Regions from separate parts of the Shewanella sp. SR43-8 genome, predicted to be linked through region 1. Evidence: predicted binding sites of a transcription regulator. Region 1 holds the regulator's gene; the other holds the start of a gene.
The links. Region 1 encodes LexA, which represses DNA repair genes until DNA is damaged. Its sites were predicted from a motif close to TACTGTATNNNNATACAGTA; they were not measured.
Positions count from the first base shown of each region.

Region 2: H5114_RS03325 (LexA family transcriptional regulator) is a predicted target of LexA. The motif match lies at 7,253-7,272, and genes of this name have one in related genera.

Region 1 covers NZ_JACJDX010000008.1:86,702-97,793, reverse strand. Annotated here, with positions in the region: gene mtr (tryptophan permease) at 1-163, opposite strand, end outside; gene plsB (glycerol-3-phosphate 1-O-acyltransferase PlsB) at 163-2,586, opposite strand; gene lexA (transcriptional repressor LexA) at 2,851-3,465, shown strand; gene H5114_RS11785 (cell division inhibitor SulA) at 3,462-3,968, shown strand; gene coxB (cytochrome c oxidase subunit II) at 4,364-5,953, shown strand; gene ctaD (cytochrome c oxidase subunit I) at 5,963-7,555, shown strand; gene H5114_RS11770 (cytochrome c oxidase assembly protein) at 7,557-8,120, shown strand; gene H5114_RS11765 (cytochrome c oxidase subunit 3) at 8,117-8,992, shown strand; gene H5114_RS11760 (DUF2909 family protein) at 9,000-9,218, opposite strand; gene H5114_RS11755 (SURF1 family protein) at 9,244-9,987, shown strand; gene H5114_RS11750 (hypothetical protein) at 10,045-10,596, shown strand; gene H5114_RS11745 (heme A synthase) at 10,596-11,092, shown strand, end outside.
Region 2 covers NZ_JACJDX010000002.1:191,519-202,610, reverse strand. Annotated here, with positions in the region: gene H5114_RS03360 (DUF3391 domain-containing protein) at 1-585, shown strand, start outside; gene corA (magnesium/cobalt transporter CorA) at 735-1,682, opposite strand; gene yejK (nucleoid-associated protein YejK) at 2,144-3,172, opposite strand; gene H5114_RS03345 (YejL family protein) at 3,356-3,568, shown strand; gene H5114_RS03340 (DUF3413 domain-containing protein) at 3,653-5,443, shown strand; tRNA gene H5114_RS03335 (tRNA-Pro) at 5,803-5,879, shown strand; gene H5114_RS03330 (hypothetical protein) at 6,131-6,544, opposite strand; gene H5114_RS03325 (LexA family transcriptional regulator) at 6,842-7,243, opposite strand; gene H5114_RS03320 (hypothetical protein) at 7,360-7,572, opposite strand; gene H5114_RS03315 (hypothetical protein) at 7,606-9,378, opposite strand; gene H5114_RS03310 (hypothetical protein) at 9,381-9,668, opposite strand; gene H5114_RS03305 (hypothetical protein) at 9,672-10,682, opposite strand; gene H5114_RS03300 (hypothetical protein) at 10,744-11,092, opposite strand, start outside.

The DNA.
Region 1 (11,092 bases):
CGCCGAGCAACATCGCTATTGAGTAACCAAACCACATCCCTGCACCAACAACTGGCAAGGAAAACATTCCCGCACCCACTGTAGTGCCAGCAATGATCATCGCCCCACCCAATACTGACTTACCACTAGTGCGATGCTTGGCCGCATTCATATGGTTTGCCATTATTGTCCGTGCTCCGCATCCACACTGTCTACTATGGTTTGTTTCACTGACGAACTCAGTAACTTGTTGGCATGATCTCGAATTCTGATCACTTCGTCACGATGTTCAACACTGCATAAGTAACCTAGTTCTTTTAACTTAACACTCAAGGTGTTATACAGTTTTTTGTCATAAAACTCTGGAGCGGTAATCCCGTGAAGTGCGCCTAGTCGTTGGGCCAACAAGTGACTGTCGGTTTCAAGAGCAGAACGTTCAAGCTCAGGCTTTATCGCCAGTAAATTAAAGATAATGGCATAACGCTGCAAGGTCTCACTGATCGTTTCAGCCAGAAGTAATACTTGGGTAATATGACGAGGCGTGATGACAAAGTTATCATTGTCGCTCAACAAACCTTGCTCAAGCATAAAGTCTAAAACGCCATCAACATATTTAGGCACATCATCAATGCCCATAAATAACTCTGCTTTCAACAATGGATAAAAATCCATCACGATGGCATGAATGCGCGCGCGATCGCAGTCATCATAGCGCAATAAACAACTGGCAATTAATGACGGTATCGCCATTACATGAATAATATTATTACGGTAATAACTCATGGTGATGGCAATTTTTTCATCAACAGAAATAATCTCACCAATAGAATCTTTGGTACTAACAAACTTATTTAACGACAAACAATGATCAACAATCGACTTACCATCACCCTCGGCGACCGATGCGTAATCGGTATAAGGTACGGTTTTCAATAAGGCTAAATACAGATCAAGTTGGCGTTCTAACTGACTTCTTTCTAATGCATTTTGCTCTGAGGCTAATAACACTAAACTGGTTAATGTTACCGAGCTCGCGGCGGCAGCACCGTTAATATTGGTCATCACGCGGTTAGCGAGTAAATTAACCGATGGAGTAAACCACGATGGTTTTTGATCAGGCTCTTTCGCCAGTTCGCTACGCCATTCTGGCGCTTGTTGATTTAAGAAGTGCTGTAAGTTAATCGGCTCACCAAAATTAACATAACCTTGGCCAAAGTTGCCGAGTTTACGCAGCGCACCAAATAACTGCCAAACAGATTCTTTTTTCTTTTTCTTGCCGCTTAACTCTTTGTGATAAGTGGCCACTTCCATCACATGATCATAACCTAAATACACTGGCACTAACGTCACTGGGCGCTCTATGCCGCGAAGTACACTGTTTATGGTCATTGCCAACATGCCGGTTTTAGGCGCAAGTAAACGCCCTGTACGCGAACGCCCACCTTCGGTGAAATACTCAACCGAATAACCTTTAGCAAATAACTGATCTAAATACTCACGAAATACTGCGGTATACAGTTTATTACCATTAAAGCTGCGGCGGATGAAGAATGCTCCACCACGGCGGAACATTGGCCCTGCAGGCCAAAAGTTCAAGTTAATACCGGCCGCAATATGCGGCGGAACCATACCCTGATAATACAAAATGTATGACAGCAACAAGTAATCCATATGGCTGCGATGACAAGGCACATAGACAATTTCATGGCCATCATGGTGAAGCTGTCTTACCTGTTCAGCACCTTTGATATTGATACCGCTATATAATTTATTCCATAACCAAGTGAGAAAACGCTCGGCAATGCGCACTAAACTATCTGAATAGTCTGCGGCAATTTCATCGAGGTATTCAATCGCAGTTTCACGAGCTTTTTCAGGAGATACTTTTTTGTTGACTGCTTCTTCTTCAATAGCCTTTTTAATTGAATCTGACTTTAATAAAGAGGCAAATAGCATTTGACGATTAGGTAATTGTGGCCCTGTCATAACTTTACGTTGGCGACGGAAATGTACTCGCGCGACACGAGTTAATTTATGCGCAATTCTTTTGTCTGTACCATGCTCATCAGCCATATGGCGCAGCGATAACGCATTAGAAAACTGCACAAAATTATGTCGCCCTAAAAATAAAATCATCAGCCACTTACGTAACCAAGTTGGGTTTTCTCTTTCAAAAACAGCCGCTGTCATGCTGTCTTCTTCCTTACCAGGAGTACGTCCCCAATAAAGACAAACTGGCACTAATTGAATATCAAGGTCAGCATTCTCACTATGAAGCGATAATAAACGGGTAAAATAATTAAGGAACTTCTCACCACTTTCACGTTTACCAAATAGAGGTTTACGCCCCTCTAAACACACCACTCGAGGCACTCTTAAACCATCAAGCTGTAACGGCTCATAAGGACTTGGCATACCAAATCCTTCAGTGATTTCGCTCAAGGCGGCAATATCACTAATAGATTCCGTTTTCATCAAATAAACCAAGGGCTTGGTCGGATCTATATTGAGGTCATCAAACGGATCATGGGGCACCACAATGGTCTGTACCATCCATTTCTGAACCCATTTTAATGCTTGTAAAAATATTGAATCTGGTTTTGACATGGTTATTTTCGCAACATAAGCCATTGTAATATTGTCGTATAGGATACCAGAAACCACCCTGCTTACACTATCTGGCCGACTTATCTTTACGTGTAAGCTCTCACTTTAAGACATAGTGCAAGATAAAACATATATAATAACTAATAAAAACATTTATTTAAGTTACAAAAAGCCAATAAAACACAAAAAATAGTTGGTTAATACTTGCACGAACACAAACACTGTATATAATGACAGTCACTGTATAAAAAGACAGGAATCATCATGAGACCGTTAACGCCGCGCCAAGCAGAAATATTAGACTTAATTAAAAACAATATCGCCGAAACAGGTATGCCACCCACTCGTGCTGAAATTGCGAAACGTCTTGGCTTTAAAAGTGCTAATGCTGCCGAAGAGCATTTAAAAGCATTAGCCAAAAAAGGCTTTATCGAGATCATGCCTGGAACCTCTCGAGGTATTCGCTTACCTCATGAAGAACAGATTGAAACCGGTTTGCCTCTGATTGGACAAGTTGCAGCTGGTGAGCCTATTTTGGCTCAAGAACACGTTGAACAGTATTATCAAGTCGACCCGAGCATGTTTAAACCTGCCGCAGACTTTCTGTTGCGCGTTCGTGGTGACAGCATGAAGAACATCGGTATTTTAGAAGGCGATTTACTCGCGGTTCATAAAATGCAACAAGCACGTAATGGCCAAGTTGTAGTAGCGCGTGTTGATGATGACGTCACCGTAAAACGATTTGAACAAAAAGGTAATGTGATTTATCTGCACGCAGAAAATGACGATTACACCCCGATTAAAGTTGATTTAAGTTGCCAAAGCCTAACCATCGAAGGGCTTGCCGTTGGCGTTATCCGTAATGGAGATTGGTTATGAACAAACTAATGGGCATCGCGCCACGTCACCCAGGCTTATGGGTAGATTTAGCTGAAACAGAATTGCATGGCAACCAAACCATTCGCACATTACAAACAGTCACCCAAGGTGAAGCTGAGTTGAGCCAGTTGTGTAGTCAACTCGCCACATTGAGCCAACAAGGTCGATGGATTGTGTTAATTAGCCCACCACACATTGGCTATAAACATATGCTGGCAAATGCTGGCGTGAGAATGGACCGTATTTTACTGGTGCACACTAAAGACGAAGTCGAAACCTTATGGGCGATGGAAAAAGCGCTTACCAGTGGAACATCAAGTGCTGTCGTCACTTGGACAAGCTCACTTGACGCTCGTGATAGTCGTCGATTAGAAATTGTGGCTAAAAGTGCACGGGCTTTAGGTGTGGTAATTGAGGATGTGAATGCTCACTTACCTCACAAACATCAACTTGTTAGCCCTACATTAATAAATGGAACAAGTAATTTTTGCTCATTTCACTAAGCATTAACCCTTACTTACCAAGCCCTGTATTGAATTCAGGGCTTTTTTTCATCTTTTTTCAGTCAATTAGCCAACAAAGTGATCTTGATCAATGTTTAATCTACAGCTAATGTTGTTCCCAAGGATGAAATATTATTCATCTTTAATTGGACGTGAATGACAGTGATTAAGATTACTTTCAGACAAATGAGCCAACTCAATATTGATAAGTTCTGTAGTAGGTACAAGCGTGGTGCACCGCTAATAATAAAACCGTAAACAACCTGTTTACTGCCACCAAGGTACTTTGAGGTCATCAAACTTTTTTCGGGAACCGAAAAGTTTGCATAGAGCAGAGAATTACTGTGTGACTTTTCTTTGTAATTGCTATTTGCAATGAACAGAGGAGCAGTCTTGTGAAGCAATGGTGGTATTGTTTACTGGTGGTGTTTATAGCACTTCCGCTTGGGGCATCAGAAATGTCCCTCAACATGACTCAAGGCGTGACAGATATCAGTGGTAAGGTTTATGGCCTCCACATGACGATACTTTATATCTGTTGTGCCATTGGGTTAGTGGTGTTTGGGATCATGATTTATTCAATGATTTACCATCGCAAATCAAAAGGCGCTGTTGCGGCAAATTTTCACGAAAGTACTAAAGTGGAAATAGCTTGGACCGTCATTCCTTTCATCATCTTAATCGCCATGGCTATTCCAGCCACTAAAACCTTAATTGCCATGGAAGATCCCAGCAATGCGGATCTCACCATCAAAATTACTGGGTCGCAGTGGAAATGGCATTACAGCTATTTTGATAAAGACATCGAATTTTACAGCACATTATCGACCCCCAGAGATCAAATCGATGGCATAGAGACTAAAGGAGAGCATTATCTTCTTGAAGTCGATAAACCACTCGTACTGCCCATTAACCAAAAAGTGCGTTTTTTAATGACATCAGATGATGTGATCCACTCATGGTGGGTTCCGGCTTTTGCGGTTAAAAAAGATGCCAATCCAGGCTTTATTAATGAAGCATGGACCCGCATTGATAAGCCCGGAATTTATCGTGGCCAATGTGCCGAATTGTGCGGTAAAGACCATGGATTTATGCCAATTGTGGTGCAAGCATTATCAGAGACAGATTTTGATAATTGGTTAGTAGAGCAAAAGCAACTGGCCAGTAATGCCGCTGCTGCGGCGGCTGCATCACTGTCACAAACCTTATCTCTTGAAGAGTTAACCACCCAAGGCGAACAGATCTATCTTGCTCGTTGCGCCGCTTGTCACCAACCTAATGGTGCGGGCCTTCCAGGTGTATTCCCATCACTAATTGGCAGTCCTATCATAAAAGGCCCTGTTGCAGGTCACCTCAACATCGTCTTAAACGGTAAACTAGGAACCGCAATGCAAGCCTTTGCCAAGCAACTTACCGCCCAAGAGATTGCCGCAGTGATTACCTTTGAGCGTAATGCTTGGGGCAATAATACCGGTGATGTTGTTCAAGCTGCTGATGTGAGTAATTTCTCTGGCGGCAATGAAGCAAGTACTGAAGCAAATAAGACTGAAAGCACAATGGCCGCAACAGCAACTGAGAGCACCAATACTGCGACAGAAAAAGCGACTCAGGCTCTTGAAACCATCGCAAAGGCTGTAACACCAGAGGTTGTTGCCATTGAAGATCTGCCGACCTTAACCTTGGAGCAATTAATCACAGAAGGTGAGCAGGTTTATGCCACCACTTGCGCCGCATGTCATCAAGCCTCTGGTGCTGGTTTGCCAGGCGCTTTCCCTTCACTTATTGGCAGCCCTGTGGTTACCGGACCGGTTAGCGGACATATCGATATCGTTATGCACGGTAAAGCAGGCACCGCGATGCAGGCATTTAGTAGTCAACTTAGCCCACAAAAGATGGCCGCGGTGATTACTTATGAGCGCAATGCGTGGGGCAATAATTCTGGCGAGGCGGTGCAACCTGCCGATGTCGCTAGCCATGGACAGTAGGGGAAGACAATGAGCACAACAACGCACGATACACTAGCTACCGCTCATGATGATCATCACGGAGCGCCGAAAGGGCTCATGCGCTGGCTACTCACAACTAATCATAAAGATATCGGTTCGCTGTACTTATGGTTTAGTTTTATTATGTTTCTCACTGGTGGCGCCATGGCAATGGTCATTCGGGCAGAGTTATTTCAGCCTGGATTACAGCTAGTAGAACCTAACTTTTTTAATCAAATGACCACGGTTCATGGTCTTATCATGGTATTTGGCGCAGTGATGCCGGCTTTTACCGGATTAGCTAACTGGTTAATTCCAATGATGATCGGTGCACCAGACATGGCTTTACCGCGGATGAATAATTGGAGCTTTTGGATTTTACCGTTCGCGTTTACCATATTACTCAGTTCGCTATTCATGGAAGGCGGTGGTCCTAACTTTGGTTGGACATTCTACGCACCGCTATCAACCACTTATAGCCCTGATAGCACCGCTCTATTTGTATTCGCCATCCATATCATGGGTATCAGCTCGATAATGGGCGCGATTAACGTTATCGTAACCATTGTTAACTTGCGCGCTCCTGGCATGACATGGATGAAACTGCCTTTGTTTGTGTGGACTTGGTTAATTACTGCCTTTTTATTAATTGCGGTGATGCCAGTGCTCGCAGGCGCAGTGACTATGGTGTTAACCGACAAGTTTTTCGGTACCAGCTTTTTCGATGCTGCAGGTGGCGGTGACCCAGTGATGTTCCAGCATATTTTCTGGTTCTTCGGTCACCCAGAAGTTTACATCATGATTTTACCCTCATTCGGCATTATCTCAGCCATTATACCGACCTTTAGCCGCAAGAAATTGTTTGGCTATTCCTCTATGGTTTACGCTACTGCCAGTATTGCTGTGCTGTCGTTCTTAGTATGGGCACATCATATGTTTACCACAGGCATGCCGGTATTCGCCGAGTTGTTTTTCATGTATTGCACCATGCTAATTGCGGTTCCCACCGGGGTTAAGGTGTTTAATTGGGTTGCTACCATGTGGCGCGGTTCGATGACATTTGAAACACCAATGCTATTTGCGGTGGCGTTTATCATTCTGTTTACCATTGGTGGCTTTTCCGGTTTGATGCTGGCAATCACCCCTGCTGACTTTCAGTATCACGACACTTACTTTGTAGTGGCGCATTTTCATTATGTGCTGGTGACTGGGGCGATATTTTCCATTATGGCGGCGGCATATTATTGGCTGCCAAAATGGACCGGTAATATGTACAACGAAACCTTAGGCAAGTGGCATTTTTGGTGCTCAGTGATCTCTGTCAACGTGCTGTTTTTCCCAATGCACTTTTTGGGCTTGGCGGGTATGCCTCGTCGAATCCCAGATTACGCAGTACAGTTTGCCGATGTGAATCAAATTGTTTCGATTGGTGGATTTGCATTTGGTTTATCGCAGTTTATTTTTCTCGCTGTGGTGCTCAAATGTATCAAAGGTGGCAAACCGGCTGGCGATAACCCTTGGGAAGCTGCAGAAGGTTTGGAATGGACCATTGCCAGTCCAGCGCCATATCACTCGTTTACCACTCCGCCGGAGATAAAATGAGATGACACAGCCAACAAAATCAAATCGTAAGTTATTAATCATGCTGATTGCTGGATCAATTGGTATGTTTGGGTTTGGTTTTGCATTGGTACCGCTTTATGACGTGCTCTGCGATACATTGGGGATTAATGGCAAAACCCAAAATAGCGCCAGTAGCTATGAAGCGGTAGTGGTTGATAAAAGCCGTACCGTTACCATTGAATTTGTGACCCAAGTTCAGTCAGATATGCCATGGGAATTTAGCCCTAAAGTTAACCAAATAAGCGTGCATCCTGGTGAGCTCACTCACGCACAATTTTTGGTTAAAAACCTGTCTGCACACGACACAGTAGGCCAAGCAATCCCTTCAGTATCACCTGGACAAGGAGCGGCGTACTTCAATAAAACGGAATGTTTTTGCTTTAACCAACAACCCTTGGCTGCATCAGCAACAGCAGAATTACCATTGATTTTCTACGTGGACCCGGATTTACCCGCGTCTATTAATACATTGACTCTCTCTTATACCCTCTATGACATCACCGATAAACAGACGATCGTCGTAGAGCAAGGAGCAGCAAAATGACCACAAAGTATCAAACTTATTATGTGCCAAACCAGAGTGCTTGGCCGATAATCGGTGCTATAGGCTTATTTTTAATTGCATTTGGCGCAGGCACTTATGTACAACAATTAGCCACTGAAAAAACCTCAGGAAGTTACATATTAATCACTGGTTTTGCCGTGATTATCTTTATGATTTTTGGTTGGTTTAAAACAGTTATTGATGAATCAATGGCAGGACTTTACTCACCACAAATGGATCGTTCATTTAGGCAAGGAATGAGCTGGTTTATTTTTTCAGAAATTATGTTTTTTGGGGCTTTTTTTGGCGCATTATTTTATGCACGTATGATTTCAGTACCTTGGCTTGGTGGCGCATCGAACAATGCCATGACTCATGAGGTACTGTGGCCTGCCTTTGAAGCAATTTGGCCTTTGGTGAAAACACCTGATGGTAGCGCAACCGAGGCGATGCCATGGACGGGTTTACCATTAATCAACACCATCATCCTGTTAACCTCATCGGTTACCTTGCATTTTTCCCACATCAATCTCGAAAAAGCCAATCGTAAACCGTTGATCATCTGGTTAGCGTTAACGGTGATTTTGGGGATTGCGTTTCTCAGTTTACAGGTCGAAGAATACAGCCATGCCTATCAAGAAATGGGCCTAACCCTGTCTTCAGGAGTGTACGGTAACACCTTCTTTTTGTTAACCGGATTTCACGGTATGCACGTGACGATTGGTACCCTGTTCTTGATTATTTTATTACTCAGAATTATCAAGGGTCACTTTACCCCCGACAAACATTTCGCATTTCAAGCGGGTAGTTGGTATTGGCACTTCGTTGATGTGGTTTGGCTATGCTTATTCATTTTTGTTTATGTGCTGTAAATCAGCACTAATAAGGTCTGGGGTTAGGTTGAATGTAGCCTAGCCCTAAGGCCACCAGCAGCACCACAATCACGACAACAGAAAATAACACTCTACGACCAAGATAATGGCTCATTGATTGTTGATGCTGCCCTTTAACCATAATAAATAAGGCTCTAGCTAAGTTAAATAATATGAATACAAGCAACGAGACTAAAACTAACTTAACAATGAAAGGTGTTGTCACAGGCAATCCTTTTAGGAGTGTGGGTGTGTCTCGGGTGTTATTTGTAATGATTACTTTGGTCGTGTTTGGCTTATTGGTCAAGTTAGGATTGTGGCAATTATCACGGGCAGCGTTTAAACAAGAGTGGCAAAGCACATTACTTGTGCGCCAACAGCAGCATGCACTCAATTATGAGGCAATGTTAGCACTGGTTAATTTATCAAAGTTACCCACTGGGTCTGAGTCAGAGGCGGCATTGCTCACAGGTTACCGCTTATCGATTTTGGCAAAACCCGTTAATAACACAATAATGCTGTTAGACAATCAGGTGTATCAGGGGCAAGTGGGATATTTAGCTTACCAAGTGTTTGAAATAACCCCAGAGCAGCCTTGGATACTCGTTGAACTAGGTTTTGTTGCAGCCAACAAAGACCGTCGAATATTGCCTCAACTTGAACCACTAGAAATACGCTACTACACCCTCTATGGACGGGTATATCAAAAACAAACCAATCCATTTAGTGATCAGTTAGATGCTGAACAACGCGCCGATGCGCCAATACGTTTTCAAAACATCAACACTGCAGCATTAGCTGACATGTTAGAACATTCGCTAATACCTGTAGTGCTACAACCAGAAAATGTCCCGCGCTACAACTTACCGCAACCTTGGGTGCCGATCCCATTATCGGCGCAGAAGCATCAAGGTTATGCCTTGCAATGGTTCACTATGGCAGGAGTATTTTTAGGATTAATGAGCTGGATAGCATATCGACAATATCGACGTTAACTCTCGTCGTGAATAAATAACTTAACAATAATATCAATATGATAAAGAGGAGATGGAATGAACTCCCTACCGAAAAAGAGCAATAAAGCGCTAATCGTATTACTGCTGGTGTTTATTTTACCGGTTGCAATAGCCAAGTTAGTGCTAAGCCTAGAACTCTATAATGGTGCGGCGACGAACAAGGGGGCACTGATCAATCCCGAAGTGAGTTATGCCAACTTAGCCATGGAAAACCCTAAACCACATATTTGGCAGGTACTTTTTTTTCTCCCCGAGCAGTGTAACGAGCAGTGTCAAGAACGTCTGTATATTTTACACCAGAGCTATATCGCACTAGGCAAAGATAGAGATCGCGTTATCCCGATCATAGTGGTGAATAATCACAGCGACACCAAGATACTCAAACAATTGAATATCGGTTTTGATCAAGTCAATGCCAATGAGGCACTTGCAACATTGTTGACTGAACAACAGCTGATCATTGTCGATCCTCTTGGCAGCCTGGTGATGCAATATGACAATGTGATTGGCCACGACGCCAATATTGCCCAAGGTAAAGCCATGATTGCTGATTTACGCAAAATGCTTAAATTATCGAGGGTGGGCTAATGACCATTAATCGGCTGATAAAATTTACCTTGGTATTTACCTTAGCGGTCATTTTAATGGGGGCTTACACACGCTTATCTGATGCCGGACTGGGTTGCCCTGATTGGCCTGGATGTTATGGCCATTTAGCAGTACCCAGTGCAAGCCATGACTTAGCAAAAATCGAAACGCATTTTCCACAAATGACCATAGAGCCAGAAAAAGCATGGCTTGAAATGATCCATCGCTACATCGCCGGTGCATTAGGATTAATGGTATTAGCTATCCTTGTATTGTGCCTTAAACAACCTCATGCACCGAAAAAACTCCCCAGTTTTATAGCCGTCTTAATTGTATTTCAAGCAGCGCTTGGCATGTGGACTGTCACAATGAAACTAATGCCTATTGTGGTGATGGCACATCTTATTGGCGGTTTTAGTCTATTTGCCTTGTTACTACTGCTGTACCTTAGGCTTAAGCCATTACGGATCCCAGGAGGTGATACTTATGCCCGCAA
Region 2 (11,092 bases), on a different contig from region 1:
ACACCAGAAGAAAACTTTATTAAACAACACCCTTTAATGAGCATTAACTTTCTCAAACTTGCAGATAATTTCCCAGAAGAGGCTAAACCATTAATTGCTAATCATCACGAATTTTTAGATGGGAGTGGTTATCCACAAGGCCTTAAAGCAGACAAGATAGACAAGTTGTCGCAATTGATCGCGGTGATCAATGAATATGACAATCTATGTAATGGTACTAATCAAATCAAACCTAAGCCGCCCAGTATCGCTTTAGGTTTATTATATAAAAATTATAAAAATAAACTAAATGCTGAGTATATTAGTAAACTAATCAAACTATTAGGTGTTTATCCTCCTGGAAGTATTATCGAGTTATCCAGTGGCCAATTTGCCTTGGTGATGTCAGTAAACTTACAACACTTATTGTGTCCTAATATTGTGGTATACGATCAGTTAGTACCTAAAGATTTGGCGCCTATCATTAGTTTACAACAAGAAGGCCTCACCATTGTCCGTAGTTTACCTGCCGCCGCATTGCCAGAGAAAATTCATAAATACCTAAATCCTCGAGAACAAATCAGCTTAGGTATCGGTCAAAGCTAGCCAGCTAAATGACACTGTTTTTGGGTTGTCGTCATGTCAATAATGATAAAATTCAACGACCTTATTCACAAATTGATACACCCTTGTTGAGAAACAAAAAAGCCATCAATTGGCAACAATTGATGGCTTTCTTATAGCGCAATTTGCGGTTATAACCAGCCTTTTCGTTTAAAGAAAAAGTAAGTTCCCGCTGCGCTGGCAAGCATTAATCCGACCGCCATGGGATAGCCAAATCGCCAATCGAGTTCAGGCATAATATGAAAATTCATCCCATAACTACTGGCAATGAGCGTGGGAGGTAAAAAAACCACCGCCGATACCGAAAATATCTTAATAATTTTGTTTTGTTGCAAGCCACTGAATCCCATCGCTGCATCAAGCAAGAATTGTAACTTGTCGAAAATAAATTGGCTGTGTGGCATCAATGATTCAATATCCGATAACATCTCTCGAATATCCTTCAAGTTTTCATCCGACAAACGATCACGATAATAACGTTGCATATAACGCAAGGAGCGCTGGGTATCCAATAAACTTAATCGAATTTTACCGTTAGAGTCTTCTTGCAAGGTGATCAGTTTAAATACGTCATCAAGCTCTTCATCATTAAACACTTGCTCGCTAACATTTTCTAATACACTGTAAACATCTTCAATTAAGTCAGATAGATAATCTACTTTTAGGGTAAATAACTCTAATAATAACCCTTGTGGGGTGGTAATATCTAAACGACCTAAACGCAAGTAGTTACGCAATAAACGGATAAGACCAACGTCTTCCTCACGCATTGTCAGCAAAAAATTTTCACGTAGGTTGAACGACACGTTCACTGCACGCACATCTGAACTCACCCGTTGAGGAAACAACGAGTTAATATGTAAACCATCTTGGTTTTGATAAAAACGTGCTGATGCCTCAATTTCTTTAATATCTTCTTCGTCGGGTACTTCTTCAGCTGAAAACAAGCTCAACCACTGACGTTCTTCGTCATCGGGTTTCAATAAATCTAACCATAAGGTCGATTCGGGCACTTTATCGCCCACTTTCAATTCGGTGGTGATTAACTCTCTATTTTGATAGGCGTATGCAGTAATCATCGCTCCCCCAAAGTTCATTAGGCTATAAAGCACAACAAACAAAAAACACTCAAAAAGTGGCGCTAGTTTACTCAACTACAAATGAATGAAAAGTAAAATATTCAACTGCGCCAAAGATCGTACCAGAGACATCATTCGTGAAATAAGACATGAGATAAGTCTAGACTAGACTGTGCTGAATTAAGCGCCACTTAGGCTATTTAATTATCTGGATACTGATGTAAAAAATGGCTATTTTCATCATTAATATTCGCGTCAACGATCACGATATTCAACATAACATTCCCATAAAAAACCAATGTGTAACATCACATAAAGTGACTTCAGCTGCTAACTCACAACAGCATAACACGCGCTAAACCTTCATTAATGTTTTCAGCACACATAAAAAAGCGCCCAGATAGGACGCTATAGCAACACACTACGCAGATTGAGTTAGCTCAGCTTGAGTTCAGCTTAAGTTACTCACCTTTTAAACGACGATCCAATTGATCTTTCAAATTGGCCGGCACACCTTTTATCAAAATAGTGTCAGAAATAGGATCATAAATAACCCGTTCACCTAAATGGCCACCATCAAAACTCAATGTTACTCCACCGCCAGTGCCTGAAAACTTCTTCAAACTGCGTAAACTGGCTTTATCTGCCGGAAACTCATCATCCAACTCATAACTGCCACCACAGGCGAAATCATAAAATGAATCCATGCCGGAATCAGCTAACTCGTCAGCTAAATCTTTAACTTCAATCACATCACCAGAGCCCGCGCGCTCAGAACAATAGTCAAAGACCTTGTTACGGCACTCTTGACGTTCATCTTTGGTTAACTCGCTGCCCGCAACAAAGTCTTCAACCGCATGGATCAAGGTTTTGTTTTGCGCTTTGATGTTAACCCCTTCAACACAGCCCATAAAATCTAAAAAGAAGTCGGCAACTTTACGGCCCGCACGACCACGAATAAACGAAATATATTTACGCGAGCTTTTATCGGCCTGCCACTCAGTTAAATCAATGCGGGCGGCCAGTTGAATATTGTTTAAATCTAAGTGATTATTTTGCGACAATTCCATGTCATCTAAGACTGTCATCGACGACTTAGCGCTTAATAACGCCACAAATAAATAGTCGCTTGTCATACTGGTATAGCAAGACATCAATAAAAATCCGCCTTGGCTAAAGTCGTACTTAGACAATTCTTGCTGCAATAGTTGGCTTGCTTGGCCGCTAAATTCTACAAAGCCTAAATCGCCTTTGCGATAGCCTGTCAGAGCATCAGAAAATGCACTATTGGCTTCGCCATCATCGTCATGGGTACCAAAAAAGCCAAAACCTTTTCCCGCTTTGCCCGAATAGGTCTGATGTAACTCTTCTAACATGGTTTCAACGGCGTGAGTATTCAACAACGGTTGCGGGCGTAAACGACAACGCATTTGCCCCTGACTGTCTTGAGATATTTCGTGAATAATTGCTTGCTCAATACTAATGCCCATAAGCCTTGTTAATCCTAGTCAGTCACAGATGATAATTTTAAAAAGAATGATATCAGACCAACCGTATAAATCGAACAAGGGTTTACGATATTCCTCACATAGAGCGAATAAAACTTGAGGCGAGCGCCGGCTAAATCCGTTATTATGTGCAGCTAATTCATTCTTTATTGAAGTTTTCTGACTATGGCAATTCAATCTAAATACACAAACACTCAAGTTGAGGCACTTATCAGTGAGCTGCTTGCTGTGCTAGCAAAGCATCAAGCACCTACCGATTTAAGCCTGATGGTACTAGGTAACTGCGTGACCCATTTGCTTGACAAAAAAGTCCCAAATGAGTCTCGTCAAAAAGTAGCAGAGCAATTTGCCAAAGCTTTAACACAGTCGATTAAGTAACGACTAAATAAAATTTATCACGAATGCTAACAATCAGTTACACTGAAAAAAAGCCGTGATAATAACGTAGGAATACGAGTTAACATGATCGAGCGCAAAAAGCAGCAAATGACGCGTGATAAAGTGTCACGCTTAGTTAATTGGGGTCACTGGTTTGCCTTCTTTAATGGCATATTGGCGATGTTAATTGGCGCTCGGTATATCGGCAGTGTCGGCTATCCAGAATCCATTATTGGCTGGGCATATCTTACTATCAGTACCATTGGCCATTTTACTTTTTTGGCTTTTATCGGTTACTTAGTTTTTATCTTCCCGATTACCTTACTCCTACCTTACTCTAAAATTTTACGCGGTTTTGCTGCATTTATTGCCTCAATTGGATTATATGCCCTACTGTATGACACCATTATTTATGACGACTATGGTATTCATTTAAGTCCTTTTGCCTTTGATTTAGCTTGGCAAGACCTCAACGCGCTATTGCACAGTACCTCATACATAGTCACCCCTATCGTCATTGTGATTGTTGAACTTACCGCGGCCAATTATTTGTGGAAACGCATCGACAAAATCCAGAAAAAACAATGGGGTAATAAAGTGGTATTGTTTGTCGGAATTTGTTTCGTCAGCAGCCATTTATTTCATATTTGGGCCGATGCCACTAACATGACTGAAGTCACTCGTTTTGATGACGCTTATCCAGTGTCATACCCAGCAACAGCGCGATCGTTTATGGAAAATCACGGCATTGACAGCAGCATGCAGTCAACAGAATCACGCAACACTAAATCGCGAAAGTTAAGCTACCCCATCAATCCGATGCAATGCAGTGCTGATAGCCAACCTAATATTATGCTGATCACCATAGACAGCCTTCGAGCAGACATGGTCGATAACGTCACTATGCCGTTTTTAAGCCAATATCGAATCCAAAATCAGCGTTTTACGAATCACTATGCTGGTGGTTCTGACTTTGAAACCAGTATGTTTACTCTCATGTATGGTCTACAAGGTAATTATAGTGACCGCAAAGAGTTTGACAGTACTAGCCCAATCTTAACCAACATCCTTAAGCAGCAAGGTTATCAATTAGCCATGTTTGCCCCCGAAAATGAACAATACGCTGCCAATAGCGCAATGTTTAACGGCATGACCATGCACATCAGCGAAAGTCAAAATGGCAGTGCAGATGCCGACATCAATACCATTAGCGCAGTCAATCAATGGCAACAGAATCAAACACAACCTTGGTTCAGCTTAGTCAATCTGACTGCACCGAAAGACTACGATACTCCTGTTGGTTTTTTAGGCGTGCAAACCGTAAAACCGCAAATGCCATTAAAGCCAGCACAGAAAGTATTGTTTAACCAATATCGTCAGTCGCTTAACTTTATTGACCAGCAACTCGCTACGTTACTCAATAATGTCAGTGATGACACTGTGGTGCTTATTACCGGCACATACGGTCAAGTCTTCACCAGTAACGCCAGTGATGCACGCAGCGATTTATCACCCGGTAACGTTGAAGTGCCACTGATCATTCATTGGCCAAACAGCAGTGGTAATAAAGTCAATTACCGCACTAGCCATTATGGTATAGCACCAACCTTGCTAAGCCATGTCTTAGGCTGCACAAACCCAAGTACTGATTACAGCTCGGGACGAAGCTTGCTAGAGCCTAATAATGAAACCTGGGTCTACATTGGAGATAGTCGCCGTTTTGCTATCTATCAAAAATCTGAAATTACCGTGTTAGATCGCTTCGGCAAGTACCGTATCTATGATTTGGACTACAAAAATCGCTTAGATAAAAAAATGAGTGCACCTGAACTCATTCAAGTGATGCGCGAAGGCAGAAGGCTATACAACCAATAAACCAACCAAAGTACCATTCATTGGTGTAAGTTATGCTTCAAAAGTGCTGAAGGTAATACAATAAATATTACCTTCAGCATCTAAGTCAATATCGACCTATATCCATGAGCAACGCTTATGCAAAAGGCTATATTCTAGCCGCTTATCCAATATTCGTTATCGTAATTGGGCAGTTTATAGTCAATCGATAAATAGCGCTTAACTAACTGCTTGCACTCGTTAATTACTGTTGATAAAGTGCTTACCCGCTTAGTGAACTCAGCTGAGTTACCCCAAAGCCATTAGGCGCACTAAGTGATACTTTACCAACCAGCTTGATACTAACTATTGACCGCTAGTGTGATAAAGTACTAAAAACTCGGTATGTAGCGCAGCCCGGTAGCGCACTGTCATGGGGTGTCAGGGGTCGGAGGTTCGAATCCTCTCATACCGACCAAATCTAAAATAAAAAAGCCTGTATACATCAACTGTTTACAGGCTTTTTTGTGTCTAAATACAAAACGTGAATTTTATTAATCCGGTCAAACTCCGGTCAAACTCCGGTCAAACCCTCAGCTCTACAATTACAACTTACGTTATTTTCATAATAAGGTTTTCTAATGTGTCGCTTGTCTCAAACCACCCTATTTCATTTCTAAAACCTCGCGACCCGCAACACAATCAGTACTAATTACTATCGCTATTAGCTTAATTGATGTTTAGTTTTCTATAAGCCGCTTCAAACTTTCTGCGTTGTTCACTTCGGTATTCGACACATGCAACCATGTGTTCGTCGCTGGTGTAGGTCTCACAGTCAGGGCGCGGCTTATAAATTTTTAACCAAGCTTCCTGCTTGAACTTTTCATCTTCAGCTTTTTTGATTGCTCGTTGTTTTCTGTTTCGTTCGGCAATGATTTCTTGCTTATGCTGCTCAATTTTTTCTTGCTTGGATAGTTGAACATTACGAAGCTGGATAGCCTGTTTTGCTTTAATTTCCATTAAGGCTTCTTGAATTTGCAATTTGGCTTCATGCTCAAGATAAGCCGTAAAAGCCATAAAACCTAACCCCATAACAGAAAAAGCCAAAAGAATACCAAGTGCTATTTGTATAATTAGTTTCATATTAGATCTGTATCTCGAACATACACCACTGATTCAACTCTTCGTCGAACCACACTTCATAACCATCCAACTCGGCTGGTGTCATCTTACTAACATCTCTCAGTATTAGCTCTGGAAGATCATCAGCACACTCAGTCTGAAAATAATAGAACGCTATAGTACCAAAATACGAAAGTGGAGCCGTGATGATGATGTAAAGCATTAATCGTTTGGGTTTACAGTCATACTTTTCCAAGTAATAAGCCAATGGTTTCATTAATGATATCCTTATTCATTAGTGCTGTTGAGCAGTAAACGCTAACCGAAAAATTTTGATGGATAGTGACAGCGTATCGACTTAGAGACTACACCTTCTACGGTAAACATTTCGTTGCATGTGATCGAAACCGGTTTGTTATCTTCATTTGCTGAAAGTAGTCGGCGATTTTTTAAGTCTAGTATCTTACAAACAAATTCACCATTAAAATACGCTACGACAATATCATGATTTTTAACCGTTAAATCCCTATCAACAACCAATATGTCACCATCAAAAATACCAACACCTTGCATAGAATCACCTTCGGCTTGAACAATTAAGGTGGCACTTGGATGTTCAATCAATATTTCATCAAGCTGCAGCGATTGTTGTAAGTACTCAGCCGCAGGGCTTTCAAATCCTGTAATGCCGGCACGAGCATAGATTGGAATAACTTTCATAGACAACAACACTGTATAAAAACACAGTTAAAGTGTATGCTATTTTGTAAATTTTGCAATTTATATACACGGTGAAATAATCCTTGTTTGAATGAGTTGATAAATAAAGCAATGTCCTAAACCTCTATCTCTACAAACGCCAATGCAGGGGCTGTCCCTAGCACCCTGCCGTCTTGAACATAGATGTGATCGCCAACACTACCAGAACCGATAACTCGTTGAGTATGATTACTGGCAGTGCTGGCGGTGACGGTGCCGTCGGTGTTTACCGCGTTAATCGTCATGATAGTTCGCGGGGCGCTTAGGCTTTGTTGTAACTGCTTTAACATTACGACTCCTTATGCTGATTTTGATACAACAGCTTATGCAACGTGACGAACGACGGTGATGGTTTGCTCTACATCGATGTCGCCTGTATCGCTAACCGATGCATTGATCGTCACCGAGTCGCACGTACCTTTGAACACATCGACACCTTCACGAATACCAATCAACATACCAGGTGTTGCAGGTGGTAAGTCGGCCATAATCGGTAAGCTCATATTGATATTAAGCTTGTTGCCCGTGTCGGCCAGTGCGTTGGTACCGGCTGTTCGTGCAGCTTGATTATCAACAATCAATTGAGCACTTATGTCATCGGTTGCGATGTTACCTGCAGTTCCAGCGCGTTTTACTTTTGCGCTAATGCCCTGCTGCTCACCACGAAGCCAAACCACATTACACTCGGTACCGATTTCTTTTGACTCGCTGTAACTGGTGATCACCGCATCATGCACGGTTAAGTCTGGTGTTACACCTTCCATTAACCACGGTACTGTTGGCCAACGTGGAACCACGGTTAACGCTTTGGTTTCATCATTCGATAGCAACATGCAACCCAATTGAGCAACAGCTTCTTGCACTGCATCGATGGGCGATTTATTGCCAACGCTAAACGCGCCTGCAGGTACGTTAAAATCAACGATGCCATTAAGCGCGATTGTCCAACCAGTGAATTGCAGCATGTCATTAAGTAAACCCGCAAAACTGCGTGATGTTGCATTGGTATAACTGATCGGCAATACATATGGCGTAGCAAGTTCGGCGCTGCGGCTGCGGCCTGTTCCACGATAGGTTTCGTTACCAAACACTTTGCTTACACTGGTTTGTTCAACCAAGGTAAAGAACTCATAGCCGTTAATGCCGACTTTAAGCAGTTGGTTTTCAGCACGGCTGGCATCGATGCGACTTGAAAAATCGATACTCACCGAACTGGCCCACTGGCCACGGCTGCGGCTGATACTGATATTGCTAATCACAATCGGTACGTCATCAGACACACGCACACACGTAATGGTTGGCTGCATTAAATAATACCTGCGCAGTTGTGGTTCAATGGGGGTTTCAAAATCAAGGCTGGGTAAGCTTGGGTTGGCGTCAACTAAACCGCCACCGTCGTCAAAGTAGCAATAGTTTGCTGATGCGGTAAAACGCAGCAGCAATGGACTGCTTGAACTTGACCAAGGTTCGCTAAACCGAATCGTCACCTTACCCGTAGGAGGTCGATAGCGAGTTGAACAAATCCAACTGGCGGTATGTGGGCCCCAAGCAATGCTTGGCTGAATTAGTCTAACATTGCCATAGCTGTAAGCGGTGGTGATATCATTAACTAATGGTGCGCCATCACACCAATTGATATCAGCCTGCAGCGTATTTAGCCTTGGTGCCACTTGCCAATCGACAGACATAACGGTGATGTGTTGATTCGGTACCAACCACTCCAATGTAAAATATTGCTCAACACCAGGCGCAACAAACCATTGCCAGTTTATGGTTAACTCAGTTAATGGATTAGCCGAATAAGATATTGTGGTTTGATTCTGGGTTAGTGGTTTACTTTGCCATGGCAATATTACATAGAAGTCGGTTGCAGCATTTGATAACACACCTAAATTAACTTGATTACCAATGCGTTCACTAGCGCTTGTGAGTTGATAATCATTGGCAGCGAGTAATGGCGGTTGCCAAGTTACGCCTAAATCAATACCCAAAGATGGTGGACGGATTGGCGGCTCTGGTACCACCTCACCAATGAACCGAATCGTTATTGGTGAGGTGGCATTAGGCCATGGCTGACTAAAGCGTAATTCAATCATATTTAAGTCTCAGACAAGTTTATAACTGATGCTCTAACGCCATCTAAAACAGCTGCGTTGTACTGCTTGTCATTATCTAAAATCATCACCAAAAGCTCATTCTTTGTTGCGTACTCAATCGGCATGACAACTTTTGTCAATGACATTGCTACCCCAGCAAATAAAACCTCTGATGATTCTCTTGAAATAATCAAAATTATTTCTGCATCAGGGTCAGTATCGATTTCGATTAATCCAACAGGCACTTGTTGAATCGTAGGTAATATAGAAAACAAACCTAGAGTAGCCATATATTACCACTCCACTAGATTTAGAAATGTACTTACACCACCTGTTGAGCTTCGTAATGCAAGGTGTTGTTGATTATTAAAATCTTTATAAAAAGGCCAAGTTTGAGTTGACCAGCGTGCTAGTTCAACCTCAAGCAAACCATATAATCTCCCTCTTATATATGGACTTAAACCAGAAGTAGTTCTAGGAACACCAATTCTATCATTGTAGCCAGCTGAACTTGGGTATCCGATTTGAAAACCATATGCCTGAATCCACCACTCACCTATTCGCTCATCAAACACTGGATCGGCATGATCTAAACTTTCTGTACCCAAAGAATTAAAGCTACAATTTACACAATATTCAGCATATTTATTAGCTGCACCATCTGTATCATATATTCTAAAAATCTGACTTGATGTTGGGTTCATACGATTTGAGCCGAATAGTTCAGGCCATGACGGTGCAGTGCTAGCATTAGAGGCATTTTTTGCAGCATAGAAATCAGAAAATGAAATCATTCTACTTACGTCACCACTGAGGCCACTATTGTAATCACCGCAGTAAACAACTCTCTCATCAGAATTAACCCAAGTTGAATATCCTGATGAATTGACACTCTTACCCATAATCAAGAAAAAGCCAACAGCCGTACCTACCACAACCCACACATCGAATCCCAAATAACTTTCACATTGAGTTGAGCATATATACCCTTTATTAGTCATTGAGGTAACACTTGTTGCTGAACGACATGGTTGATACCACATGCCGTTACCATCAGTATCTGCACCATTATGTGATTTCACGTTCACACAACCGCCAGATCCCCCACCAGATATATTGTTTGAAAACATAATATTTCTGGTGCCAGTATTCTCTGCAACAATGGTCCAACCTAATGGAGCTGTTGAGCCATACCCAGATACTAGACATTTCTTGAGAATATTAATAATTTCAGACGGTTTACATGTACCTATGCTTGGTGCACCTGCATCTGTGCTTCGATAAACTGTAACAGGTAATCCCATGATTTTTCCTCACGCGAAAGCGGTACCGACATTACTGTCGGCACTATTGCTATTAAAATGATTAAGCTTCGTTACCGCGAAACGCTAATACAGCGCGGTCGGTGTTGATTTGGCTGTGGCCTGCTTGCACAGTACGAATGGGCATTACGGGTTTAGCGCTGGCTATCGTGGCAAAGCGAATGGCTTCACCAGGATTCCAACCAGCACCGAACGCACCAGAGCGAATAACAAAGTAAGGTTGATTGGTTAGCGCATTAATTGGGGCAAAGTCGTTTAACGTATCGCCTATGGCAATTTGGCCAATACGCTTACCCACACAGCGGAACGATGTTGAAGACGTAAACACTAAGGCCCAATCCTCATTCACTGCCGCCGCATTAGTTACCTCAATCGGGTAATCTACTGTGTTT